DNA from 2 places in the Streptomyces sp. NPDC043746 genome. Region 1 is predicted to be linked to the other one. Evidence: riboswitches for the same ligand, from Rfam matches in the RefSeq annotation. Region 1 holds a riboswitch; the other holds the start of a gene.
What was found. Region 1 has a riboswitch for glycine ahead of gcvP (aminomethyl-transferring glycine dehydrogenase). Riboswitches for the same ligand answer to the same signal wherever they lie in the genome.

Region 1 (8,191 bases):
GGCCTGGGACCACGCGGGGTGGTCGCCACCGCCTCGTACGAGGCACGGGTCCTCGGCGTCCACTCCGCGATGCCGACGGCCCAGGCGAGGCGGCTGGCACCGAACGCCGCCTATCTGGTGCCCCGTTTCCAGTTGTACCGGACGGTGAGCGAGCAGGTCATGGAGCTGCTGGGGCGACTCTCGCCGCTGGTGGAGCCGCTGAGCCTGGACGAGGCCTTCGTCGACCTGGAGGCGGGCGGGGCCGCGGACGACTCGGCCTCGGCCCGCAGGACCGGCGAGCGGCTGCGCACCGCCATCCGGGCGGTGACCGGGCTGAGCGGATCGGTCGGGCTCGCCGGCTCCAAGATGCTCGCCAAGATCGCCTCCGAGCAGGCCAAGCCGGACGGGCTGGTGCTCATAGAGCCCGGCACCGAGCGCGAGCTGCTGGCCCCCATGCCGGTACGGACGCTGCCCGGCGTCGGGCCGGCCACCGGGGACCACCTCCGGCGCGCCGGGATGACCACGGTCCACGACCTGGCGGAGGCGGGCGAGGACGAGCTCGTCCGGCTGGTCGGCAAGGCGCACGGCCACGGGCTCTACCGGATGGCGCTCGGGCTCGACGACCGGCCGGTGGTCGCCGAGCGCGACGCCAAGTCCGTATCGGTCGAGGACACCTTCGACGTGGACCTGCACGACCGGGTGCGGGTGCGCGCGGAGGTGGAGCGGCTGGCCGTGCGGTGTGTGGAGCGGCTGCGGGCCGCCGACCGGTCGGGGCGCACGGTGGTGCTCAAGGTCCGCCGGTACGACTTCTCCACCCTGACCCGCTCCGAGACCCTCCGAGGCCCCACGGACGACCCCACGGTGGTGCGTGAGGCGGCCGCACGGCTGCTGGAGGCCGTCGACACCACCGGGGGCGTACGGCTGCTCGGTGTGGGCGTCACGGGGCTCGCGGACTTCACCCAGGAGGACCTGTTCGCGCAGGCCGCGGGTGCCCGGGAGCTGGCCGAGCGGGCGCGGGAGCCGGAAGGGCGGGCCCCCGACGGCCGTGCGGAAGGGGCCGGGCCCGTCGCCGAGGAGGAGCCCGAGAGCACCGAGCAGCTCGCCGCCCGGCGCTGGCCCGCCGGACACGACGTGCACCACGCGGCGCACGGGCACGGCTGGGTGCAGGGGAGCGGGGTGGGGCGGGTGACGGTGCGGTTCGAGGAGCCGGGCGGGCCGGTCGGCCGCGTCCTCACCTTCCGGATCGACGACCCGGAGCTGACCCCGGCCGACCCGCTGCCACTGGTCCGCGACCCGGTCGACTACTCCTCCTGGCCGGCCAGCCTGCCGAAGTCGCGGTCGGGACCGGTCTCCGCGGCCGGGGAGGAGTCCAGACCGTAGTGCCGGTAGAGCTGGAGTTCCTGCTCAGGGGAGAGGTGCCGGCCGACGCCGAAGTCCGGTGCCCCCTTGATCAGCGCGCGGTCGAAGGGGACCCGCAGGGTGTCCTCGACGAACTCGCTGGGCTCCAGTGGGACGAAGGCGTCCCGGCTGAAGAGGCCGGTGCGCACGGCCGCCCACTCGGGCACCCCGGTGGCGTCGTCGAGGTAGACCTCGTCCACCGTCCCGATCTTGGTGCCCTTGCGATCGAACGCCTTGCGGCCGATCAGGCGGCGCGGATCGATATCGGTCTGCACGGTGCCTCCCACTGGTCGCGACTGCTCAAGGGCGGTCCCCGGTCATTCCCCGGGGCCCCTCTCGCTCCACCAGGACCAGACAAGTGCAGATCCGTGGCGTCGGCCACTCGAGGACTCCGCGGGGATGGCCGCTGGTAGGCTGGCAAGTGGCTGCTGACCCCGTGCGGGAGAGTCCTCCGGTGCAGAATCCGGAGGCGCCGAAGGAGCAAATCCTCCCCGGAATCTCTCAGGCCCCCGTACCGCGCGGACGAGGTCACTCTGGAAAGCAGGGCGGGTTCGTGCGGGCGCAGGCCGGGACGGACTCGACCCTCACCGACGGTGAAAGTCGGCACGCCCCCGGGCGGGCCGGTGAAGCTCTCAGGTTGAGATGACAGAGGGGGAGGCCGTCCGGGCACCCGCGCCGTGGTGCCCCTCGCAGGTCGTGACAGACCAGGAGGCCTCCACCATGACCCCCCGTCGCACTCCGCTCTCCCAGCTGGAGCAGGGCATTCCGTTCGAGCAGCGCCACATAGGGCCCGACGCCGAGGCCCAGGCGAAGATGCTCGCCCAGGTCGGCTACGGCTCCCTCGACGAGCTGACCGCCGCCGCGGTGCCCGATGTGATCAAGAGTGCGGAGGCCCTGGACCTTCCCTCGGCCCGCACCGAGGCGGAGGTGCTGGCCGAGCTGCGCTCGCTGGCCGACCGCAACAAGGTCCTCGCCCCGATGATCGGCCTCGGCTACTACGGCACCTTCACGCCGCCGGTCATCCTGCGCAACGTCATGGAGAACCCCGCGTGGTACACGGCCTACACGCCGTACCAGCCGGAGATCTCCCAGGGCCGCCTGGAGGCCCTGCTCAACTTCCAGACGATGGTCGCGGACCTCACCGGGCTGCCGACGTCCGGCGCCTCGCTGCTCGACGAGGGCACCGCCGCCGCCGAGGCCATGGCGCTCTCCCGCCGCGTCGGCAAGGTCAAGAACGGCGTCTTCCTGATCGACGCCGACACCCTGCCCCAGACCGTCGCCGTGATCCGGACCCGCGCAGAGCCCACCGGGGTCGAGGTCGTCGTCGCGGACCTCAGCGAGGGCATCCCCGCCGAGATCGCCGAGCGCGGTGTCTTCGGCGTGCTGCTCCAGTACCCGGGCGCCTCCGGGGCCGTCCGTGCGATCGAGCCCGTCATCGAGCAGGCCCACGAGCTGGGCGCGATCGTCACCGTCGCCGCCGACCTGCTGGCCCTCACCCTGCTCACCTCGCCCGGCGCCCTCGGCGCCGACATCGCGGTCGGCACCACCCAGCGCTTCGGTGTCCCGATGGGCTTCGGCGGCCCGCACGCCGGCTTCATGGCCGTCCGCGAGAAGTTCGCCCGCTCCCTGCCCGGCCGCCTGGTCGGCGTCTCCGTCGACGCCGACGGCAACAAGGCCTACCGTCTGGCCCTCCAGACCCGCGAGCAGCACATCCGCCGCGAGAAGGCCACCAGCAACATCTGTACGGCACAGGTGCTGCTGGCCGTCATGGCCGGGATGTACGCCGTCTACCACGGCCCCGACGGACTGCGCACGATCGCCCGCCGCACCCACCGCTACGCCACGATCCTCGCCGAGGGGCTGCGCGCCGCCGGTGCGCAGGTCGTGCACGGCTCCTTCTTCGACACCCTGACCGTGCGTGTGCCCGGCAAGGCCGCCGACATCGTCGCGGACGCCCGCGAGCGCGGGGTCAACCTCCGCCGGGTCGACGCCGACCACGTCTCCATCGCCTGCGACGAGACCACCACCCGCGCCCAGGTCGCCGCCGTGTGGGCCGCCTTCGGCGCCGACGGGGACATCGAGGCACTGGACGGCTCGGCCGCCGACGCGCTGCCCGAGGCGCTGCTGCGCTCCGACGACATCCTGACCCACCCGGTCTTCCACCAGCACCGCTCCGAGACCGCGATGCTGCGCTACCTGCGCAGGCTCGCGGACCGCGACTACGCGCTGGACCGGGGCATGATCCCGCTCGGCTCGTGCACCATGAAGCTGAACGCGACCGCCGAGATGGAGTCCATCACCTGGCCCGAGTTCGGCGCGCTGCACCCCTTCGCCCCGGCCGAGCAGGCGCAGGGCTTCCTCACGCTCATCCGTGAGCTGGAGGAGCGCCTGGCCGAGGTCACCGGCTACGACGCCGTCTCCATCCAGCCCAACGCCGGCTCCCAGGGCGAGTTCGCGGGCCTGCTCGCCGTGCGCGCGTACCACCGGGCCAACGGCGACGACCAGCGCACCGTCTGCCTGATCCCCTCCTCCGCGCACGGCACCAACGCCGCCAGCGCGGTCATGGCGGGCATGAAGGTCGTCGTGGTGAAGACCGCCGACGACGGCGAGGTCGATGTCGCGGACCTGCGCGCCAAGATCGAGCAGTACCGCGACGAGCTGGCCGTCCTCATGATCACCTACCCCTCCACGCACGGGGTCTTCGAGGAGCACGTCGCCGACATCTGCGGCGAGGTGCACGACGCGGGCGGCCAGGTCTACGTGGACGGCGCCAACCTCAACGCGCTGGTCGGGCTCGCCAAGCCCGGCAAGTTCGGCGGGGACGTCTCCCACCTGAACCTGCACAAGACGTTCTGCATCCCGCACGGCGGCGGCGGTCCCGGCGTCGGCCCGGTCGGCGTCCGCGCCCACCTCGCCCCGTACCTCCCCAACCACCCGCTCCAGCCCGGTGCGGGCCCGGAGACCGGTGTGGGCCCGATCTCGGCCGCCCCGTGGGGCTCGGCGGGCATCCTGCCGATCTCGTGGGCGTACGTCCGGCTGATGGGCGGCGAGGGGCTCAAGCGCGCCACGCAGGTCGCCGTGCTGGCCGCCAACTACATCGCCAAGCGTCTGGAGCCGCACTACCCGATCCTCTACACGGGCCCGGCCGGGCTGGTCGCGCACGAGTGCATCGTGGACCTGCGTCCGATCTCCAAGGCCACCGGCGTCTCCATCGACGACGTCGCCAAGCGCCTGATCGACTACGGCTTCCACTCGCCGACCATGTCGTTCCCGGTGGCCGGCACGCTGATGATCGAGCCGACCGAGAGCGAGGACCTCGCGGAGCTGGACCGGTTCTGCGACACCATGATCGCGATCCGCGCCGAGATCGAGAAGGTCGCCTCCGGCGAGTGGAGCGCGGACGACAACCCGCTGGCCAACGCCCCGCACACCGCGGCCGCGCTCGGTGGCGACTGGGCGCACGGCTACAGCCGCGAGGAGGCCGTCTTCCCGGCCGGGGTCTCGGCCGCCGACAAGTACTGGCCGCCGGTGCGCCGCATCGACGGTGCCTTCGGTGACCGGAACCTGGTCTGCTCCTGCCCGCCGCTGGAGGAGTACGACGGCTGACCCTCCGGGGTGGACCGCTGACATGCGTCGGGGCCGGTGCGGGGGGTTCCCCCGGGCCGGCCCCTTCTCCGTACAGCCTTCTCCGGACTGCGTGGTTCGTGCTGCTCCGCACGTACCGCTTCGTTCCTACCGCTTCGTCCGTACGGCCGTACTCAGGCGGCCTTCACCACGCCGGCCGTCGCCGGCGGCCGGTGCGGTGCGATGACCTGCCCGTCGGGCAGCAGCTCGCCGGTGTCCTCGAAGAGCAGGACGCCGTTGCACAGAAGGCTCCACCCCTGCTCCGGATGGTGGGCCGTCAGGCGGGCCGCCTCCCGGTCGGGGGAGTCGGCGGTGGGGCAGAGTGGCTGGTGTTGGCACATGGCTGCGTTCTTTCGCTGCGTCGAGTCGAGTGTCCTGCGGCTGGATGAGAGGTTCATGGCCGCCCCCGTATCAGTCGGTCCGGTCCCAGTGTTGCCCCACGGGGATGATTCCGCAGGCATTTCGCTCCGGCTCCCTTACTCCTCCCATGACGCGTCACCCGCGCGGACGGTTCACCGCAACTGCACTGTCACTTCGGGTGGTTCGGGGTGGCCGGATAGGGCTAGTCCGAGTGGGTAGGGGAAGGCCCCCGCTGTGGACCGTCCCGTCATCGGGCGGCCACCACGGGGGCGGTGTCCTCCTCGGCCGTCGGTCAGGCGGAGCTGAGCAGCGGCCCCGGGCCCACGCGCAGGGTCATGACGGGCAGCAGATCCGCGACCCGGTGCGGCCGGTGCGCGGCGATGCCCGGCGGCGCCGGCGCCAGCGGCACCAGGACGTCGGCCGGGGCGAGCACCCCGGTGGAGGCGTCGTCCGCGGGGTCGTCGTGCAGCCAGAGGGTGAGCATGTACAGCTCGGGGATGGAGAGAAGTCTCGCCTGGTACGCGGTGGACGAGGCGTCCGCCTGGCGGACCGCCAGCTCCGTCGAGGCGAGGTAGGGGCCCTCGAAGAAGTGCGAGAAGCTCCAGCCGTCCGGAGTGAGCATGGTGTCCGCGGCGGCGATCGCGCGGCCCTCGCTCCGGATCAGGAAGCGCCAGGCCGCGAGGCGGGTCCGGGGCACGGCCCCGGTCGGGGCGATCCGTTCCAGGACATGGACGGGCAGGGGCAGTTCGGGGCTCAGCGGTCCCTGGACGGACCGGAGGGCGGAGGTGCGGGCCTGGCGGACCGCGGTGGGAGAACCGAGGGCCGCGGACACGCTGCGCAGGGCGGGCGCGGGAGCCGAGGGGACATGCAGCGGCATGGTGGGTCGCCTCTCACTTCGGAGACACGGTGATACGGGGCGGGTGCAGACGGCGCTGTCGGCATGCGGGGCCGGATGAGGCCGATGACGGGCCGGTTGCGTCAACTCTCTGCCTCGTCAGGCGGAGTTTATACGACGGGTGTTCACTCAGCGTTTCCGCTAGCCGTGTGGGATATTTCGCGCAAGGTGGCATCCGGACTTCACAAAGTGGTTTTCCTGGCGATTTGCGCGGCCGGTTCCAGCCCCTGCCTGGGCATTTTCCGGTGGAGCGGTAGGCCGAAAGTCGCCGGTGTTTCCTCCGTGCGCTTTCCGGAGGGAAATGCCATCCGGCGCGTGCCATCGGAATGTGCCCGAGGTCTCCTTCACTCAGCCTAGCGGGTTTCCGGTGGCGCGTGGGGCGTTACGGATCACTCCCGCTGGGCATTATCGATCGTGATGCGAGCGGCCCGGTCGGCGGGCCGACCACTGGAGGAGGGACCCCTCGATGGGGGAGAAGGTCGTGGCGGGCACCGTTGACCTGTCCGATCGGCAGGCGTACCGCACCAAGCTCAACCAGTGCCTGGAGGGGCTGGGCAGACTCCTGGCGGAGCGGAGGTTCGACCGTCCCCGCAACCTGATGGGGCTGGAGATAGAGCTGAATCTCGCGGGCACCGACGGTCTGCCGCGCATGATGAATCAGGAAGTGCTCCAGCGCATCGCCAGCCGGGATTTCCAGACCGAACTCGGGATGTTCAATCTGGAAGTGAACATCGTTCCGCACCGGCTCGGCGGCCGGGTATTCGACCAGCTCTCGGAGGAGCTTCGGACGGGTCTCGCCTACGCGCACCGCAAGGCCGGTGAGGTGGACGCGGGGATCGTCATGATCGGAATCCTGCCCACGCTCGGTGAGCACGACGTGGTCTCGGCCAATCTCTCCGCCGTGGACCGCTACACCCTGCTCAACGATCAAATGGCGGCCGCCCGGGGGGAGGATTTCGCCCTGGATATCGAAGGAGTCGAGCACCTGGTCTGCTCCTCGCCCTCGATCGCCCCCGAATCGGCCTGTACCTCCGTGCAGTTGCACCTCCAGGTGACACCGGCCCGATTCGCGGACGTGTGGAACGCCGCCCAGGCGGTCGCCGCCGTGCAGATCGCGCTGGGCGCCAACGCCCCCTTCCTCTTCGGCAAGGAGCTGTGGCGCGAGTCGCGGCCCCCGCTGTTCCAGCAGGCAACCGACGTACGGCCGCCGGAGCTGGCCAACCAGGGAGTGCGGCCTCGGACCTGGTTCGGGGAGCGGTGGATCACCTCCGCCTACGAGCTGTTCGAGGAGAACCTGCGCTACTTCCCGCCGCTGCTGCCGATCTGCGACGACGAGGAGCCGCTGCGGGTCCTGGACGAGGGCGGGGTGCCGGAGCTGGCCGAGCTGGTCCTCCACAACGGCACGGTCTACCGCTGGAACCGCCCGGTGTACGGGAAGGTCGACGGCGTCCCGCACCTGCGGGTGGAGAACCGGGTGCTACCGGCGGGCCCCACCGTCACCGACGTGATCGCCAACTCCGCCTTCTACTACGGGCTCGTACGGGCGCTCGCCGAGGAGCCCCGGCCGGTGTGGAGCAAGCTGCCGTTCGAGGCCGCCGCGGAGAACTTCACCGAGGCCTGCCGCCACGGCATCGAGGCCGAGCTGCTCTGGCCGCGCCCCGGCCGCGTCGGCGGGCTGGCCAGGATCCCCGCCGTACAGCTCGTACGCGAGGAGCTGCTGCCGCTCGCCGCGGCCGGGCTCGACGCCTGGCAGATCGAACCCGCCGACCGGGACCGCTACCTCGGGGTCATCGAGGAGCGGTGCAAGCGGCGGGTCAACGGGGCTTCCTGGCAGGTCGCCACCTACCGCCGGGCGCTGGAGGCGGGGCTCGGCCGGGACGCGGCCCTGGCGGCGACCACTCGACGCTATGCCGAGCTGATGCACGCGGGGGAACC
Region 2 (8,191 bases), on a different contig from region 1:
GTGGGTCAGGTGACCGCCGTGGGCCAGGTTCAGGCCCATGATCGTGTCGCCCGGCTTCAGCAGCGCGAACATCGCGGCGGCGTTCGCCTGCGCACCGGAGTGCGGCTGGACGTTGGCGGCCTCGGCGCCGAACAGGGCCTTGATCCGGTCGATCGCGATCTGCTCGACCACGTCGACGTGCTCACAGCCGCCGTAGTAGCGGCGGCCCGGGTAGCCCTCGGCGTACTTGTTGGTGAGGACGGAGCCCTGCGCCTCCATGACCGCGACCGGAGCGAAGTTCTCCGAGGCGATCATCTCGAGGGTGGACTGCTGACGGTGGAGCTCGGCGTCGACGGCGGCGGCGACGTCCGGGTCCAGCTCGTGGAGGGAGGAGTTCAGAAGCGACATCAGGGGGTCCCTTAAGGTCTCAGTTGCCGGAGAACGCGGTGTACTCGTCGGCGGAGAGCAGGTCGGCCGGCTCCTCCGTGACGCGCACCTTGAACAGCCAGCCGCCCTCGAAGGGAGCGGAGTTCACCAGCGAGGGGTCGTCCACGACGTCCTGGTTGAACGCCGTCACCTCACCGGTCACCGGCGAGTACAGGTCGCTGACGGACTTGGTCGACTCCAGCTCACCGCAGGTCTCGCCCGCGGTCACCGTGTCACCGACCTCCGGGAGCTGGGCGTAGACGACGTCACCGAGCGCGTTCGCCGCGTACTCCGTGATGCCGATCGTGGCCACGCCGTCCTCGACGGCCGACAGCCACTCGTGCTCCTTGCTGTACCGCAGCTGCTGGGGGTTGCTCATGACCTGAATTCTCCTGTACGCGGGGGAGTGCTGATGAACGGTGGTCTTACGGTGTGAGACGGAGGTACGTCACTTCCGTGACGCCTGCGTGCCGGTGCGGAGGGACCGGAATGCACCGTTCCCTCCGGGATATCACTTCTGGCGCTTGTAGAACGGCAGCGCGACGACCTCGTACGGCTCGTGCGTGCCCCGGATGTCCACGCCCACGCCCTCGGTGCCCGGGGCGGCGAAGGCCGCGTCCACGTACGCCATGGCGATCGGCTTGCCCAGGGTGGGGGAGGGGGCGCCGGAGGTGACCTCGCCGATCACCTTGCCGTCCGCCACGACCGAGAAGCCCGCGCGCGGGACCCGGCGACCCTCGGCGACCAGGCCGACCAGCTTGCGCGGCGGGGCGGTCTCGGCGCGCTCGGCGGCGGCCCTCAGCGCCTCGCGCCCCACGAAGTCGCCCTCCTTCTCGAACTTCACGACCCGGCCCAGACCCGCGTCGAACGGGGTGAGCGCCGTCGTCAGCTCGTGCCCGTACAGCGGCATGCCCGCCTCCAGGCGCAGCGTGTCCCGGCAGGAGAGGCCGCAGGGGATGAGGCCGTGCGGCGCGCCGGCCTCGGTCAGCGCCTGCCACAGGGCCTCGGCGTGCTCGGGCGCGACGAACAGCTCGAAGCCGTCCTCGCCCGTGTAGCCGGTACGGGCGATGAGCGCCGGGACCCCGGCGACCGTGCCCGGCAGGCCCGCGTAGTACTTCAGCCCGTCCAGGTCGGCGTCGGTGACGGCCTTCATGATGGCGGGGGACTCGGGGCCCTGGACCGCGAGCAGCGCGTACGCGTCCCGGTCGTCGCGCACCTCGGCGTCGAAGCCGCCGACGCGCTCGGTCAGCGCGTCCAGCACGATCTGGGCGTTGCCCGCGTTGGCGACGACCATGTACTCGGTCTCGCCCAGCCGGTAGACGATCAGGTCGTCGACGATCCCGCCGTCCTCCTGGACGATCATCGTGTAGCGGGCCCGGCCGTTGCCGACGGTGGCGATGTTGCCCACCAGCGCGTAGCTCAGGAAGGCCGCCGCCTCGGGGCCGGTGACGGTGATCTCGCCCATGTGCGAGAGGTCGAAGAGGCCCGCCCGGGTCCGTACGGCGTTGTGCTCGTCGCGCTCGCTCGCGTACCGCAGGGGCATGTCCCAGCCCGCGAAGTCGGTCATGGTGGCGCCGAGCGAGCGGTGCAGCGTGTCGAGGGCGGTGAGACGGGGGGCAGTGCTCATGGGCATGGCTCCAGGGCATGACGACGTCGGGACGGAGATCCTCCCCATCTGTCATCGGAACCTGAGAGGTTCGCCGATAGCCCCACAGGGGGTGTGCCCCCGGTCGCGGGGGTGTCGGCTTGCACCTTGGGTGGAGCCGCCGGGGCGGCCCGCTTTTCAGATCTGCCTCATCCACGCGGTACGGGGCCTGAGAGATTCAAGGGAGGATCTTGCTCCTTCGGCGCCCGGCTCACACTGTGGCCGGAACTCTCCCGCGCGGATTCGAACGGCCGGTATGCAGTTGGCGCGGTCATCATCGCACGCATTGCGCCGGAGTGGGGAGGCCGATCCGCAACGGGTCGGTGAACGGCGAGAACGGTTGTGGAGCCTTGCCGTTTCTTTACACTTCAGGAGCAGGCGTGGGCGGCCCGACAGCAGGGGGATGGGCGATGGCGTTGCAGCGGTCGGTACCGGCCGGGGTCGCGCACGGCGCGATGCCCGCACAGCCAGGCGCACCAGCCCCGGAGGTGTGCCTACCGCCCGGCGTGCCGGCGCCGGGGGTGCGCGTACCGCCCGGCGCACCCGCACCGCAGGCGTGCGCTCAGCCCGGTGCGGGCGCGGGTGAGCTGATCACCGCGCCTGTGCCCGCGCCGGTGGTACAGGATCTGCGCGGGCGCACCGGCCACGCCCCGTACAGCCTCGACTTCGCCACCGGGGACATCGTCGTCGTCTCCGGGCTCCCCGGCGGCGGCAAGTCCACCCTGATCCGGCAGGCCGTGACCGGCCGTGCGATCGACTCCCAGGACGCCCGCGACCGCTGGGCCGCCGCCCTGCCCCCCTTACTCCCCTACGCCCTCTACCGCCCCCTGGTCCGCGCCGCCCACTACCTCGGGCTGCGGGCCGCCCTGCGCTCCGGCGAGTCCCTCGTCGTCCACGACTGCGGTACGCAGGCCTGGGTCCGGAGCTGGCTCGCCCGGCACGCCGCCCGCCGGGGCCGCCTCCTCCGTCTGATCCTCCTCGACGTGGACCCCGCCACCGCCCGCCAGGGCCAGCGGCAGCGCGGCCGGGGCGTCTCCGGCTACGCCTTCGCCCGCCACCGGCGCGCGGTGGCCCGGCTGATCCGCGCCGCCGAACAGGGCGCGCTCCCCGTCGGCTGCGGTTCGGCGGTCCTGCTGGACCGGGCGGCCGCGAGCGCGCTGAGCCGGATCTCCTTCACCGACCGCGAGGCCCCGGCCGCCTGCGCCGGTTAAGGTTCTGGCCGGGCGACGACAGCGCCGAGCGACGACAGCGGAGAGAGGCACAGAGGAAGTGGACATTCCGGCACCGGCCCCGGCGCATCCCCCGCACCCATGGCCCGCCAACGAGCTGGAAGAGGTGCTGGCCGCCTCCCTCGGCGTCCCCGACGCGGGTGCCCGCCTCGTGGAGGTGCTCGGCCGCAGCTCGGTCTGGGTGCCGCTGCCCGACGGGGGCTCGCCCGCCAGCGCCGACCTGGACCTGCCGATGATGGACATCGAGGGCGCCGCCTACGTCCCGGTCTTCAGCTCCGAGGGCCAGTTCCTCAGCTGCGTCGGCAGCCATATGTCCTTCGCCGTGGCGCCCGCCCGCGACTTCGCCCGGGGGCTGCCCCCGCAGGTCGGCATCGCGGTGAACCCGGGCGGCGCGGTCGGCATACCGATCCCCCCGCCCGCCGTCGCCGACCTCTGCCGGGCCGGGCGCACCGCCCTGGACGGCCCCGCCACCGGGGGCCGCGTACGGCTGTTCGAGCCGGACTGGCAGCACGACCCGGTCGACTTCCTCACCGCCGTCTCCGCCGAGTTCGAGGCCACCGGCGTGGTCTCCACCGCCCGCCGGGCGCTCGCCAGCATCGAGGGCGGCGACCCCGTCCTCTTCGTCGGCGTCGAGTGCGCGGCCTGGGACGGTACGGGCAGCGCCCCGATGGACGCCCTGGGGCGGGCGCTCGGCCGCATCGAGGTTCCCTGGCCGGTGAACCTGGTGCTGCTGGATGTGACCGACGACCTGGTGGGCGACTGGATGCGCGAGAAGGTACGTCCCTTCTACCGCCGCGAAGGCCCCTGAACGGACCGGCGCCGCAAGCCGCCGACAGGCGCGTGCGGAGAAGCGGCCCGGCGGGCACCGGCCGACCATGGCGTCAAGCCGGTGTCATAAGTGGCGCATAAGCTGGTTTGATGGCGGGGCCGCTCCCGTGTGCCCGGGAGCGTCGGCGCGAGTCGGACACAACGATGAGGGGCGGGACCAGGGTGAGTGCGTCAGGCACCGCGGCGGCCGGCAAGGTCGAGCACATGCTGCGCCAGGTCGGTCCCGGGCGTTACGACGCCTACGAGGAGTTGCTCGCGGCCCTCGCCGACGGCCGGGTCTGGGTGCTGCTCTGGCACGGCACGGCCGGCTCCCCGGACGCGCAGTACGGCTCCATGGAGGTCGACGGCCTGGGGTACGCCCCCTGCGTCACCTCCGCCCAGGAGCTGTCCGCCAGCGGCTGGACCCGCGCCCACGAGGTGCTCTCCGGCCGGGACATCGCCCGCACGCTCTTCCCCGACCGCTGGGGCCTCTGGCTCAATCCGCACGCTCCCGGCGGCGGCGTCGGCATCCCCTGGCTCGACCTGCGCCGGATCTCCACCGGCCTGGACCGGCTCCCCGCCGGACCGCTCCGGCTGACCGAACCCGCTGTGGAGCTGCCGCAGTTCTACGCCCAGCTCACCCAGAACGCCCACCGCACCCCCGCCGTCCGCTCGCTGCGCCGCGCCTGGGTGCACCCCGCGGTGGGTGTCCCGTATCTCGCGATCGGGCTCGACCTGTACGACTCCGGGCGGGCCTCCGTCGACGCGGTGCGCACGATGATGCGGCAGTCCATCGGCGCGGTCCCCGACGGGTTGCCCGTCTCCACCGTCGCCATGTCGGACGAGTACGACCCGGTCGCGATGTGGCTGCGTGCCAACGCCCGGCCGTTCTACGACCGTGAGCCGCACGCCCCGGCGGGCCCGCCGCCGGCCCCCGCCCCCGGGTACGGCTACCCGCCCCAGCGCCACCGCTGACCGTCCCCGCCACCCCGGGGGACGCCGCCGCTGACCTGCGCGGCCTCCCGCTCCGGCCGGTCCGCCCGGCATCCCCGCACCGCCGAACACCCCCAGATGTCCGGCCTGTTAACTCCCCACGGAGGGATGTCCCGGAACTGGACGGTTTGTTAACTGTCCGGGTCTCGACTAGGTCTCACCGCTATCCGGACTGTTCTCTTGCGGTGTACCCCGTCTGTAGTGTGCGGCCATCAACCTCACCACATGGCGAACCAGGGGTGGACCCATGCGCATATTCAAGTCCCGGGCTGTCCGGGCGATCACGACAGCGGTCGCTGTCGGTCTGATCGCCACGGGCTGTTCGAGCGAGCGGGACGAGGGCGGCTCCAAGGGGGGCGACAAGGACACCTTCGTCTTCGCCGGCTCCGGTGACCCCGGCTCCCTCGACCCGGCCCTCGCGAGCGACGGCGAGACGTTCCGCGTCACCCGTCAGGCGTTCGAAGCGCTGCTGGAGCACGAGCCCGGTGGCAGCAAGCTGGTCGGCGGCCTCGCCGAGAAGTGGGAGAGCGACGCGGCCGGCAAGGTCTGGACGTTCAACCTGCGCCAGGGCGTGAAGTTCCACGACGGTGAGGCGCTCAACGCCGCCGCGGTCTGCGCGAACTACGACCACTGGTTCAACTGGAAGGGTACGTACCAGTCCAGCGCGGTCTCGTACTACTGGCAGAAGATCATGGGCGGGTTCGCGACGAACGAGGACGCCGAGGCGCCCAAGGCGAACTACAAGTCCTGCACCGCCAAGGACGAGAACACGGCCGTCATCGAGGTCAACGAGACCACGGCGAACCTGCCCGGCGGCTTCTCCCTCCAGGCGCTCGCGATCCACTCGCCCAAGGCGATCCAGGAGTACGCGAAGCAGGACGCGACCGCCAAGGGTGACGCGATCACGTACCCCAAGTACAGCCAGGAGGCCGGCACGGTCGCCGGTACCGGCCCGTACAGGATCACCAAGTGGAACAAGGGGAACAAGGAAGTCTCCCTGGAGCGCTTCGACGGCTACTGGGGCGACAAGGCCAAGGTGAAGAACCTGGTCTTCCGCACCATCTCCACCGAGGAGACCCGCCGCCAGGCCCTCCAGGCCGGTGACATCGACGGGTACGACCTGGTCTCGCCCGCCGATGTGACCACGCTGGAGAAGCAGGGCTTCGAGGTCCCGACCCGTGACGTCTTCAACATCTTCTACGTCGGCATGACCCAGTCGGCCAACCCGGCGCTGGAGAAGCTGGAGGTCCGGCAGGCCATCTCGCACGCCATCGACCGCGAGAACCTCGTCAAGACCCAGCTGCCCGAGGGCGGCAAGGCGGCGACCCAGTTCATGCCCGACACGGTCGCCGGGTACTCGGACAAGGTGAAGACGTACCCGTTCGACACCGCCAAGTCGAAGGACCTCCTCAAGCAGGCCGGTGAGGAGAAGCTGACCGTCGACTTCTGCTACCCGACCGAGGTTACCCGCCCCTACATGCCCGCCCCGCAGGACCTCTTCGAGCTGATGAAGGCCGACCTGGAGAAGGCCGGCATCACCGTCAAGCCGAAGGCCATGAAGTGGGCCCCGGACTACCTGGACGCCGTGCAGTCCGGCTCCTGCTCCCTGCACCTGCTGGGTTGGACCGGTGACTTCAACGACGGCTTCAACTTCATCGGCACCTGGTTCTCCAAGCACGACGCCCAGTGGGGCTTCAAGGACAAGAAGCTCTTCGAGGTCGTGAACGCGGCCTCCCAGATCGCCGACACCGCCGGTCGCACCGATGCCTACAAGAAGGCCAACGAGGCGATCATGGAGTACGTCCCGGGCGTGCCGATCTCGTCGTCCCCGCCGGCGATCGCGTTCGCCAAGAACGTCAACCCGCCGAAGGTCTCCCCGCTGACACAGGAGAACTTCGCCGAGGTCTCCTTCAAGTAATCGCACACCAGCGGGTCCGCCCGGCCACAGTTACCAGGTGGCCGGGCGGACCCGCATCGACGCACGTGAGAAAGGGGCATGCGGGGTGCTGCGACTCGTCGTCAGAAGACTTCTCCAGCTCATTCCCACCCTGCTCGGCCTGTCGGTCCTGCTGTTCCTCTGGCTGAACCGACTGCCCGGCGGACCCGCATCGGCGATCCTGGGCGAGCGGGCCACCGAAGCCGAAGTGGCGAGGATCAACCGTGCACTCGGGCTCGACGAGCCGGTGCACGTCCAGTACTGGCGCTTCCTGAAGCGCATCTTCGAGCTCGACCTCGGAACCTCCACCCAGACCGGGCAGCCGGTGTGGGACGAATTCGCCCTCCGCTTCCCGGCCACCGTGGAGCTGAGCGTGGCCGCGATCCTGATCGCCGTCGCCGTGGGCATCCCGATGGGGTATCTGGCGGCGAAGCGGCGCGGCGGCTGGCTGGACGTCGCGTCCGTCTCCGGGTCGCTGCTCGGCATCTGCATCCCGGTCTTCTTCCTCGCCATGCTGCTGCGCGGGATCTTCTCCGTCCAACTGGGCTGGTTCCCGAGCCAGGGGCGGCTCACCACCGGCCTCAACGCCACCGACGTCACCGGATTCGCCGTCCTGGACGGGCTGTTGACCGGCGAGTTCGACGCGAGCTGGGACGCGATCATGCATCTGGTCCTGCCCGCCCTCGCGCTCGCCTCGATTCCGCTCGCCGTCATCGTCCGGATGACCCGCGCCAGCGTCCTGGAGGTGCTCGGCGAGGACTACATCCGCACGGCCGAGTCCAAGGGCCTGGACAAGCACGTCGTCCGCGGCCGCCATGTGCTGCGCAACGCGCTGCTGCCGGTGATCACCGCGGTCGGCCTGCTGACCGGCAGCCTGCTCTCCGGTGCGGTGCTCACCGAGTCCGTCTTCGACTTCGGCGGCATCGGCTCCTTCATCCGTACCGCGATCGACGGCCGCGACTACCCGGTCCTCGTCGGGTTCATTCTCTTCATCGCGATGGTGTACGTGCTGATCAACCTGCTGGTCGACCTCGCGTACAGCATCATCGACCCGAGAGTGCGGGTGCACTGACGTGACGATTCTGACCAACAAAGCAGACAAGATCGACCGTCTCGCCGAGCTGACCCAGAGCTCCGAGTCCGTCTCGGGCAGCAGCCTGTGGCGCGAGGCGTTCC

Region 2: it holds a riboswitch for glycine, as region 1 does, so the genes downstream of both, gcvT (glycine cleavage system aminomethyltransferase GcvT) here and gcvP (aminomethyl-transferring glycine dehydrogenase) in region 1, are expected to answer to the same signal.

Annotation. Positions count from the first base shown of each region.
Region 1 covers NZ_JBWKCM010000042.1:9,083-17,273, forward strand. Annotated here, with positions in the region: gene AC0682_RS29425 (DNA polymerase IV) at 1-1,359, shown strand, start outside; gene AC0682_RS29430 (PRC-barrel domain-containing protein) at 1,281-1,652, opposite strand; glycine riboswitch at 1,807-1,904, shown strand; glycine riboswitch at 1,906-2,033, shown strand; gene gcvP (aminomethyl-transferring glycine dehydrogenase) at 2,098-4,983, shown strand; gene AC0682_RS29440 (DUF5999 family protein) at 5,136-5,342, opposite strand; gene AC0682_RS29445 (hypothetical protein) at 5,654-6,238, opposite strand; gene AC0682_RS29450 (glutamate-cysteine ligase family protein) at 6,723-8,191, shown strand, end outside.
Region 2 covers NZ_JBWKCM010000003.1:93,892-102,082, reverse strand. Annotated here, with positions in the region: gene glyA (serine hydroxymethyltransferase) at 1-387, opposite strand, end outside; gene gcvH (glycine cleavage system protein GcvH) at 407-784, opposite strand; gene gcvT (glycine cleavage system aminomethyltransferase GcvT) at 917-2,032, opposite strand; glycine riboswitch at 2,199-2,296, opposite strand; gene AC0682_RS04340 (AAA family ATPase) at 2,461-3,261, shown strand; gene AC0682_RS04335 (enhanced serine sensitivity protein SseB) at 3,320-4,087, shown strand; gene AC0682_RS04330 (enhanced serine sensitivity protein SseB C-terminal domain-containing protein) at 4,270-5,061, shown strand; gene AC0682_RS04325 (ABC transporter substrate-binding protein) at 5,327-6,997, shown strand; gene AC0682_RS04320 (ABC transporter permease) at 7,083-8,087, shown strand; gene AC0682_RS04315 (ABC transporter permease) at 8,089-8,191, shown strand, end outside.